Regions from separate parts of the Nonomuraea sp. NPDC003560 genome, predicted to be linked through region 2. Evidence: predicted binding sites of a transcription regulator. Region 2 holds the regulator's gene; each other region holds the start of a gene.
The links. Region 2 encodes HrcA, which represses chaperone genes, less so after heat shock. Its sites were predicted from a motif close to TTGGCACTCTCNNNNNGAGAGTGCCAA; they were not measured.

Region 1: a site for HrcA is predicted at 1,249-1,275, ahead of groL (chaperonin GroEL). Genes of this name have one in related genera too.
Region 3: a site for HrcA is predicted at 1,614-1,640, ahead of groES (co-chaperone GroES). Genes of this name have one in related genera too.

Annotation. Positions count from the first base shown of each region.
Region 1 is NZ_JBIAOF010000017.1:158,548-161,819, reverse strand. Features, by position in the region: gene thrC (threonine synthase) at 1-296, shown strand, start outside; gene ACFYUV_RS46335 (MoaD/ThiS family protein) at 322-597, shown strand; gene ACFYUV_RS46330 (cold-shock protein) at 841-1,041, shown strand; gene groL (chaperonin GroEL) at 1,386-3,014, shown strand; gene ACFYUV_RS46320 (hypothetical protein) at 3,167-3,272, shown strand, end outside.
Region 2 is NZ_JBIAOF010000007.1:134,821-138,092, reverse strand. Features, by position in the region: gene dnaJ (molecular chaperone DnaJ) at 1-1,001, opposite strand, end outside; gene hrcA (heat-inducible transcriptional repressor HrcA) at 1,013-2,026, opposite strand; gene ACFYUV_RS27185 (hypothetical protein) at 2,183-3,010, shown strand; gene ACFYUV_RS27180 (DUF3097 domain-containing protein) at 3,028-3,272, shown strand, end outside.
Region 3 is NZ_JBIAOF010000003.1:1,094,145-1,097,416, reverse strand. Features, by position in the region: gene ACFYUV_RS15965 (methyltransferase domain-containing protein) at 1-68, opposite strand, end outside; gene ACFYUV_RS15960 (MarR family winged helix-turn-helix transcriptional regulator) at 99-596, opposite strand; gene ACFYUV_RS15955 (NAD-dependent epimerase/dehydratase family protein) at 701-1,555, shown strand; gene groES (co-chaperone GroES) at 1,727-2,041, shown strand; gene groL (chaperonin GroEL) at 2,111-3,272, shown strand, end outside.

The DNA.
Region 1 (3,272 bases), on a different contig from region 2:
ACGTGCTGGACATCGCCCGGCGCACGGGCGGGGGCGTCGAGGACGTCACCGACCCCGAGATCGTCGCCGCCATCAAGCTCCTGGCCTCCACCGAGGGCATCTTCGCCGAGACCGCGGGCGGCGTCACGGTGGGCGTGCTGAAGAAGCTCGTCGAGACGGGCAGGCTCGACCCCGAGGCCGAGACGGTGGTCCTGAACACCGGCGACGGCCTGAAGACGCTCGACGCGATCAGTGACGACGCGCGGCCCACCGCCGTGATCCGGCCCTCTCTCGACGCGTTCCGCGCGACTGTCTGACAATCCAGGAAAGGCAACAAAAACCATGAGCGTTTCTGTGCGGATTCCCACCATTCTGCGCACTTACACCGGGGGTAACGCCGAAGTGAGTGGCGAAGGGGCGACTCTTCGTGACGTTCTCGCCAAGCTTGACTCCGACTACCCGGGGATCGGCGCGAGAATTCTGGATGAATCGGGCAAGATTCGTCGTTTTGTCAACGTATACGTTGGTGATGAGGATGTCCGTTTCGCCGAGGGCCTGGACACTCCCGCCCCTGAAGGCACTCAGATCTCCATCATCCCCGCCGTCGCGGGCGGCTGACCGCCGGACCACCGACTCTTGAAGGCGCCCCTTGTGGGCGCCTTCTTGTTTTAGAACCAAATTCAACCTCGAACGACTCAGCCTTCGATGAAATTAGCGTTTTGTCGGTTGACTCTGTTGCCAAACCCCGTGCCACAGGTATGGTCGAGGGCGATCGTCTGGCTGATTTTCCCAAAAGTCATGCGATTACGGGTCTCGCGAAGGAATGGGCGAGATCTGCGAGCCCAGTAAGAGGAGTCGGAAGTGGCGCAGGGCACCGTCAAGTGGTTCAACGCGGACAAGGGCTACGGCTTCATCGCGGTAGACGGTGGTAAGGATGTATTCGTCCATTACTCAGCGATCATGATGGACGGGTACCGCTCTCTCGAACAGGGACAGCGTGTCGAGTTCGAGATCACGCAGGGCCAGAAGGGGCCGCAGGCGGAGTCCGTCCGCACGGTCTGATTCACCCTCGCTGGTATGCACCAAGGCGGGACGTGCGGCAGCGCAGTCCGTACGGGCTCGCCACTGTTTCCTCCGTCGGCTTCGCACGGCGGGCCGCGCCTCAGGGGCGGCTCGCCGTGCGAACCGGCGCACCCGATGACCTGCCCGATGAGCTGGGGTGGGGTGCCCGTGGCTTGCACTCGGCAGGGTAGAGTGCTAAACAGTTCGTTGGCACTCTGTGTGGCAGAGTGCCAACAACTCGGATCGAGACGATGGGGTCTGCCGAACGGAGATGCAGGCCTATGCCGTCGCGGGCGTCGGCTCGGTCCAGGACACGCCACCCTGCATCTGGGAGGTCTAGCCTTATGGCAGCCAAGATGATCGCGTTTGACGAGGACGCCCGGCGCGGTCTCGAGCGCGGTATGAACCAGCTCGCCGACGCCGTCAAGGTGACCTTGGGCCCCAAGGGGCGCAACGTCGTGCTGGAGAAGAAGTGGGGCGCTCCCACGATCACCAACGACGGCGTCTCCATCGCCAAGGAGATCGAGCTCGAGGACCCGTGGGAGAAGATCGGCGCCGAGCTGGTCAAGGAAGTCGCCAAGAAGACTGACGACGTCGCCGGCGACGGCACCACCACGGCCACCGTGCTCGCCCAGGCTCTGGTGCGCGAAGGTCTGCGCAACGTGGCCGCCGGCGCCAACCCGATGGCCCTGAAGAAGGGCATCGAGGCCGCCGTCGAGCGGGTCAGCGAGGAGCTCTCCAAGCTGGCCAAGGACGTGGAGACCAAGGAGCAGATCGCCTCCACCGCCTCCATCTCCGCCGCCGACCCCGAGATCGGCTCGCTCATCGCCGAGGCGATGGACAAGGTCGGCAAGGAAGGCGTCATCACCGTCGAGGAGAGCAACACCTTCGGCCTGGAGCTTGAGCTCACCGAGGGCATGCGCTTCGACAAGGGCATGACGTCGATGTACTTCGTGACCGACTCCGACCGCATGGAGGCCGTTCTCGAAGACCCGTACATCCTGATCGTCAACAGCAAGGTCTCGGCCAACAAGGACCTGCTGCCGCTGCTCGACAAGGTCGTGCAGTCCGGCAAGCCGCTGCTGATCATCGCCGAGGACGTCGACGGCGAGGCCCTGGCGACCCTGGTGGTCAACAAGATCCGCGGCCTGTTCCGCTCCGTGGCCGTCAAGGCCCCGGGCTTCGGCGACCGCCGCAAGGCCATGCTGGGCGACATCGCGATCCTGACCGGCGGTCAGGTCATCGCCGAGGAGGTCGGCCTCAAGCTCGAGACCGCCACCCTCGACCTGCTCGGCCGCGCCCGCAAGGTCGTGGTGACCAAGGACGAGACCACCATCGTCGACGGCGCCGGTGACGCCGAGGCGATCTCCGGCCGGGTCAACGAGATCCGCGCCGAGATCGAGCGCACCGACTCCGACTACGACCGCGAGAAGCTGCAGGAGCGCCTGGCCAAGCTGGCCGGTGGCGTGGCGGTCATCAAGGCCGGCGCGGCGACCGAGGTCGAGCTCAAGGAGCGCAAGCACCGCATCGAGGACGCCGTGCGCAACGCCAAGGCGGCCGTCGAGGAGGGCATCGTCCCCGGCGGTGGCGTGGCGCTGCTGCAGGCCGGCGCCAAGGCGTTCGACAAGCTCGAGCTCAACGGCGACGAGGCCACCGGCGCGGCGATCGTGAAGAAGGCTCTTGAGGAGCCCCTCAAGCAGATCGCGGTCAACGCCGGTCTTGAGGGCGGCGTCGTCGTGGAGAAGGTGCGCAACCTGACCCCGGGCGAGGGCCTCAACGCCGCTTCCGGCGAGTACGTCAACATGTTCGAGTCCGGGATCATCGACCCGGCCAAGGTGACGCGCTCCGCGCTGCAGAACGCCGCCTCCATCGCGGCGCTCTTCCTCACCACCGAGGCCGTCATCGCCGAGAAGCCCGAGAAGACCCCTGCTGCTCCGGCCGGCATGCCCGGCGGCGGCGACATGGACTTCTAGGCCTCGCCTGGTCGCTGACGCATCAGAAGGCGGTTCGGATCTCCAAGGATCCGGCCGCCTTTTGTTGTGTCCGATCCTGTCACGTTTAGTAGTTATAGACTACGGACAGTAACGAAACTAAGTGACGATTCACCGCACAAAGGAGTAGTTACATGAATTCCCGCACCGCGCGCGTTCTCGGGCTCGGAGCCGTCATGCTGGCCGCCGCGGCCGCCATGACGATGCCCGCCCAGGCAGACGACCACGGTTACCTGGACG
Region 2 (3,272 bases):
GTCTCGACGTTGACGTGGATGAGCAGGTCGCCCCTGCCGGACTCGTTGAGCCGCTGCACGCCGCGCCCGTACATGGTGATGACCTGGCCGGACTGGGTGCCGGGGCGCACGTCGATCTCTTCGGAGCCGTCGAGCGTCTCGACCGCGAGGATGGTGCCGAGCGCGGCGGCCGTCATCGGGATCTGGACCGTGCAGTGGAGGTCGTCGCCGCGCCGCTCGAAGATCTCGTGCGCGCGTTCGACGATCTCCAGGAACAGGTCTCCGGGCGGGCCGCCGCCGGGGCCGACCTCGCCCTCGCCGGCGAGCTGGATGTGGGTGCCGTCCTCGACGCCCGCGGGGATGCGGACCTTGATCGTACGGCGGGTGCGCACCCGGCCGTCGCCCGAGCACTCCTGGCAGGGGTGGCGGATGATGCTGCCGAAGCCGCCGCACTGGGGGCACGGCCGCGAGGTCATGACCTGGCCCAGGAACGAGCGGGTGACCTGGGAGATCTCGCCGCGCCCGTTGCACATGTCACAGGTGTCGGGATGGGTGCCGGGGGCCGCGCCGGCGCCGTGGCACACCTCGCACAGCACGGCGGTGTCCACGACCAGCTCGCGGGTGGTGCCGAACGCCGTCTCGCGCAGGTCGAGCTCGACCCGGATGGTGGCGTTGCGGCCCCTCCTGGCGCGCGAGCGCGGCCCGCGGGTGCCGCCCGCGGTGCCGAAGAAGGCGTCCATGATGTCGCTGAAGGGGAAGCCCGCGCCGAAGCCGCCGGCGCCCGCGCCCGCACCCGCGCCGCCACCGAAGGGGTCGCCGCCCAGGTCGTACATCTGGCGCTTGTTCGGGTCGGACAGCACCTCGTAGGCCTGCGTGATCTCCTTGAACCGCTCCTGGGTCTCAGGATCGGGGTTCACGTCGGGGTGCAGCTCGCGGGCGAGGCGGCGGTAGGCCTTCTTGATCTCGTCCTGACTGGCGTCACGGCGCACCCCGAGGGTGGCGTAGTAGTCGCTGTTTGCCACTTATCGACCTCTTAAGATGCAGCCAGGATCTGGCTGACGTAGCGTGCCACCGCGCGTACGGCGCCCATCGTCACGGGGTAGTCCATCCTCGTGGGACCCAGCACGCCGAGCCGGGCCAGTTGGTTGTCGCCAGAACCGTATCCGGTTGCGACGATGGACGTGCCGCGAAGGTAGGGGTTTTCCGAGCCGATGCGCACGGTGAGCGCGGACGGGGTGTCTGTGGATGTCTCGCCGAGCAACCGCATGAGCACGACCTGCTCCTCCAGCGCCTCCAGCACGTCGCGCAGGCCGGTGGAGAAGTCGGCGCCCGCGAGATTGGCCGCGCCGGCGAACACGATCTTCTCGTCATGGCGTTCGACGAGGGTTTCGAGCAGCACCGACAGGATCGTGGCCACGGCGGGCCGGTCCTCGGCGGGCAGCCGCTCGGGAAGGTCGGCGACCAGCTCGGGGACGTTGCTCAGCCCGCAGCCGTCGAGGCAGGAGTTGAGCACCGCGCGCAGATGGGCGATGCGGTCGTCCTCCACCACCTCGGGCAGCTCGATCACGCGCTGCTCGACGCGCCCGGTGTTGGTGATCAGCACGAGCATGACCCGCCGCTCGTTGAGCGGGACCAGCTCGACGTGCCTGACCGTGGAACGGGTCAGCGTCGGGTACTGCACGACCGCGACCTGCCTGGTGAGCTGCGCGAGCAGCCGCACGGTGCGGAAGACCACGTCGTCGAGGTCGACCGCGCCGGCGAGGAAGGTCTCGATCGCCCGCCGCTCGGCCCCCGACAGGGGCTTGACCTGCGAGAGCCGGTCGACGAACAGGCGGTAGCCCTTGTCCGTCGGCACGCGGCCCGCGCTGGTGTGCGGCTGGGTGATGTACCCGTCCTCCTCCAGAGCGGCCATGTCGTTCCTGACCGTTGCCGGGGAGACCTTGAGGTTGTGGCGCTCCGCCAGCGCCTTGGAGCCCACCGGTTCGTTGGTGGACACGTAGTCTTCGACAATGGCGCGGAGCACCGCCAGCTTCCGTTCGTCGAGCACGTGCTCACCTCCTGCCTCTGCCTAACAGGGAAACGACAGGTCTAGCACTCCGTGTTCCCGAGTGCCAAGTGTACGGCTCTCGCCCACAAGGTGCGATAACACCAGGTCCCATCCTGTTGCTAGCGACTTACAAGCGACAGGCCTCACACTTGCCGCATGACCGACAATTCCCAGCCCCCGCAGTACGGACCGCCCCAGGGGCAGGGTCCCTACTACGGTCAGCCGAACCAGTACGCCCAGCCTCCGTACCAGCCCCAGCAGCACGGCCAGCCGCCCTACCAGCAGCAACAGCCGCCCGCCCAGTACGGCCCCCCGCCCCAGTACGACCAGCAGAACCAGTACGGCCAGCAGAACCAGTACGCCCACCCCGACCAGTACGGCCCCCACAACCAGTACGGCGGCCAGCCGCAGTTCCCGGCCAGGATCGACGGCAAGGCGATCAAGCCGCGCCTGTGGTGGATCGCCGTCGTGTGGGCCGTGGCCGTCGTGCTCGGCGTCGTGGGCGTGGTCGTGTTCGCCGGCGGCGTGCTGAGCAGCGTCTCGGACATGGCCCCCACGAGCACGTTCGCGTCGGGCGAAAGCGTGAAGGTCGCGATCGACCCCGCCAAGCGCCCGGCCGTCTACATCGCCACCGACACGCGGGTCAACTACCAGTGCGAGATCTCCGGCGGCCCGGCCCAGGCCAGGCTGGTCAAGGTCTCCGGCACCCAGACGCTCAGCGCCGGCGGCACCACCTGGCAGGAGATCCTCGCGGTCAACGCCCCCGCCAAGGGCGACTACCAGCTGACCTGCGCCACGCAGGAGGAGTCGTCGGCCCGCTTCGGCGTGGGCCGTGACGTGCTGTCCGCGGCGGGCGGCCTGTTCGGCGGGGTGGCGGCGCTGTTCCTGTTCCCCGGCGCCGGGCTGCTCATCGGCATCATCGGAACCGTCGTCGTCCTCGTACGGCGCAGCGGCGCGCGTAAGCGCCTTGCGGTCAGCGGGTGATTTGCTACGGTCCCCGTGTGTACGAGGGCGATGTGCTGGCGGGCAATTGGCGGCGGCCGGGCAAGGGCAAGATCCCGAAGGTGCCCGCCGAACTCGACCTGGTCGTGGAGGACGCCGACAGCGGCTTCTGCGGCGCCGTGGTGGCCTGCGACAAGGAGGCCGTCACGCTGGAGGACCGGTTCGGCAGACGCCGCCTGTTCCCGCTGGCGCCGGCCGCGTTCCTGCTGGAGGGCAGGCCCGTGACGCTGGTGCGCCCGGCGGC
Region 3 (3,272 bases), on a different contig from region 2:
TCCGCGGCCTCGGCGAGCGCCCGCTGCCCGCGCGGGGTCAGCAGCTCGCCGAAGGCGTCGAGATCCATGTACGCACTCCGCTCACAACTCGGGATCGCTCACAAGGAGGTGTCGCCCAGGGAGACCAGCAGGCTGCGCAGCAGCCCGGCCAGGGCCTCGCGCTCGCCCTCGGACAGTCCGGCGAGCAGCCGCTCCTCGTTGGCGGCGTGCCGGACGAGCATCTCGTCGGCTACCTTCCTGCCCTCGTCGGTGAGGGCGACCAGCGTCATGCGCCGGTTGTGCGGCGCCGGCCAGCGATGGACCAGGCCGCGCCGGACCAGGTGGTCCATCCGGTTGGTGAGCGCGCCGGGGCTGACCATGGCCGAGCTGGACAGGTCCTTCATGCACATCGTGGCGTCGGCGCCGCTGCGCAGCAGCGTGGCCAGCATGTCGAACTCCCACGCCTCCAGCCCGTGCTCGGCCAGGAAGTCCTTCACGCCGCGCTCCAGCAGGCGCGAGGCGCGTGAGATCCGGCCGATCACGCCCATCGGGGACACGTCGACGTCGGGCCGTGTCCGCGCCCACTGTCCGAGAATCACGTCCACCGCGTCATCCACGGGGCTCACCCTACCAAAGCTTCGACGTTGAAATGTTCGGCATCGTGCAGTACTGTCCACGACGTCGAAATGTTCAACGTAGAAATTTTCGAGGTAGGTTCATCATGAAGGTGCTGGTGCTGGGCGCGACGGGGTACATCGGCGGCGCGGTGGTCGAGCGGCTGGCCGAGCAGGGGCACGAGGTGGCCGTCCTGGTGCGGCCCGCCGCCGACGGCTCCCGGCGCGTGCCGGGCGTGGCGGACGAGCGTCACGGAGACCTGAGTGACGTCGCGGGGCTGGCCGCCGCGATCACCCCGGACATCGACGCGATCGTGGTCGCCGCCCAGCTCGGCGGCGACAAGGAGGCCGACCTCGCCGCGATCGGCGTGCTCGCCGCGTCGGGCCGGAAGGTGGTCTTCACCAGCGGCGTGTGGGTGCTGGGCGCCACCGCCGACGGGCACGAGGACAGCCCGGCCGACCCGATTCCGCTCGTGGCGTACCGGCACGAGATCGAGCAGCTGGTCATCGACGGCGGCGGCTCGGTGATCCGGCCCGGCGTCGTCCACGGGCGCGGCGGCGGCATCCCCGCCATGATGCGCGCGCAGGCCGCCGAGCGCGGGGCCGGGGTCTACGTCACCGCCGGCGGCGAGCCGCACACCTGGACGTTCGTGCACGTCGACGACCTGGCCGAGCTCGTCGTGGCCGTCCTGGAGAGGGGCGGCGCCCGCGTGTACCACGGCATCAGCGAGGAGGCCGTGCCGGTCGCCGAGGTGGCCGAGGCGGCGGCCCGGTCCGCGGGCGTCAAGCCGCAGGCCGAGCCCTGGCCGCAGGCCGAGGCGGCCCAGGTGCTGGGGGCGGGCTTCGCCGAGGCCCTGGCGCTCGGCCAGCGCATCAGCGCGACACGCACGCGCGCCGAACTCGGCTGGAACCCCTCCCGGCCCGGCGTCGTCGCCGATCTGACCGAGGGTTCCTACGTCTGATCGCTCTGAGCAGACGCGTTCGTGTTGACTGTCAAGGCCCTCTTGCATATGTTTCCTGTTGGCACTCTCACCTTGAGAGTGCCAACGTGCGACGAGGCAGGTCTGACACCCGCGACGGCAGGCCCCGCTGGTCGCCTCTTCTAGATCATTCAAATCTGAAGGGGAGGTCCGATCGTGACGACCGCCACCAAGGTTCCCGTTAAGCCGCTCGGCGACCGCATCGTGGTTCAGCCGCTTGAGGCAGAGCAGACCACCGCTTCCGGTCTGGTCATCCCGGACACCGCCAAGGAGAAGCCGCAGGAGGGCAAGGTCCTCGCGGTGGGCCCCGGCAACTGGGATGAGGACGGCGACAAGCGTATTCCGCTCGACGTCTCCGAGGGCGACGTCGTCCTCTACAGCAAGTACGGCGGCACCGAGGTCAAGTACGGCGGCGAGGAGTACCTCGTGCTCTCCGCCCGCGACGTTCTCGCGATCATCGAGAAGTAAGCCGGTTGTGTCGAGCCCCGGGCGCTCTTGAGGGCCCGGGGCTTTCGACGCCAGGAGAGGACTTTCAGCATGGCGAAGATCCTGCAGTTCGACGAGGACGCCCGTCGCGCGCTTGAGCGCGGTGTCAACGCCCTCGCGGACGCCGTGAAGGTAACCCTCGGCCCGCGTGGCCGTAACGTCGTCATCGACAAGAAGTTCGGTGCGCCGACGATCACGAACGACGGTGTGACCATCGCTCGTGAGATCGAGCTGGAGGAGCGCTACGAGAACCTCGGCGCCCAGCTCGCCAAGGAAGTTGCCACCAAGACCAACGACATCGCGGGCGACGGCACCACCACCGCCACCGTGCTGGCCCAGGCCATGGTCCGCGAGGGCCTGCGCAACGTGGCCGCCGGCGCCTCGCCGCTGTCGCTCAAGCGTGGCATCGACAAGGCCGCCAAGGAGATCAGCGACCGGCTGCTGGCCAGCGCGCGCGAGGTGGGCGACAAGAAGGAGATCGCCAACGTCGCCACCATCTCCGCCCAGGACGCCAAGATCGGCGAGCTGATCGCCGAGGCGTTCGACAAGGTGGGCAAGGACGGTGTCCTCACCGTCGAAGAGTCCAACGCCATGGGCATGGAGCTCGAGTTCACCGAGGGCATGCAGTTCGACAAGGGCTACCTGTCGGCCTACATGGTGACCGACCCCGAGCGCATGGAGTCCGTCCTGGAGGACGCGTACATCCTGCTCACCCAGGGCAAGATCTCCTCCATCGCCGACTTCCTGCCGCTGCTGGAGAAGGTCGCCCAGACCAAGAAGCCGCTGCTCGTGGTCGCCGAGGACGTCGAGGGCGAGGCCCTGGCCGTCCTGGTCACCAACAAGATCCGCGGCACCTTCACCTCCGTGGCCGTCAAGGCCCCGGGCTTCGGTGACCGCCGCAAGGCGATGCTCCAGGACATGGCGATCCTCACCGGCGGCCAGGTCGTCAGCGAAGAGGTCGGCCTCAAGCTGGAGCACGTCGGCCTCGAGGTGCTCGGCACTGCCCGCCGCGTCGTCGTCACCAAGGACGCCACGACCATCGTCGACGGCGCCGGCGACCAGCAGGCGATCGAGGACCGCGTCAAGGAGATCAAGATTGCCATCGAGCAGTCCGACTCCGACTGGGACCGCGAGAAGCTGCAGGAGCGTCTGGCCAAGCTTGCCGGCGGTGTGTGCGTGCTGCGCGTCGGCGCCGCCACCGAGGTGGAGCTGA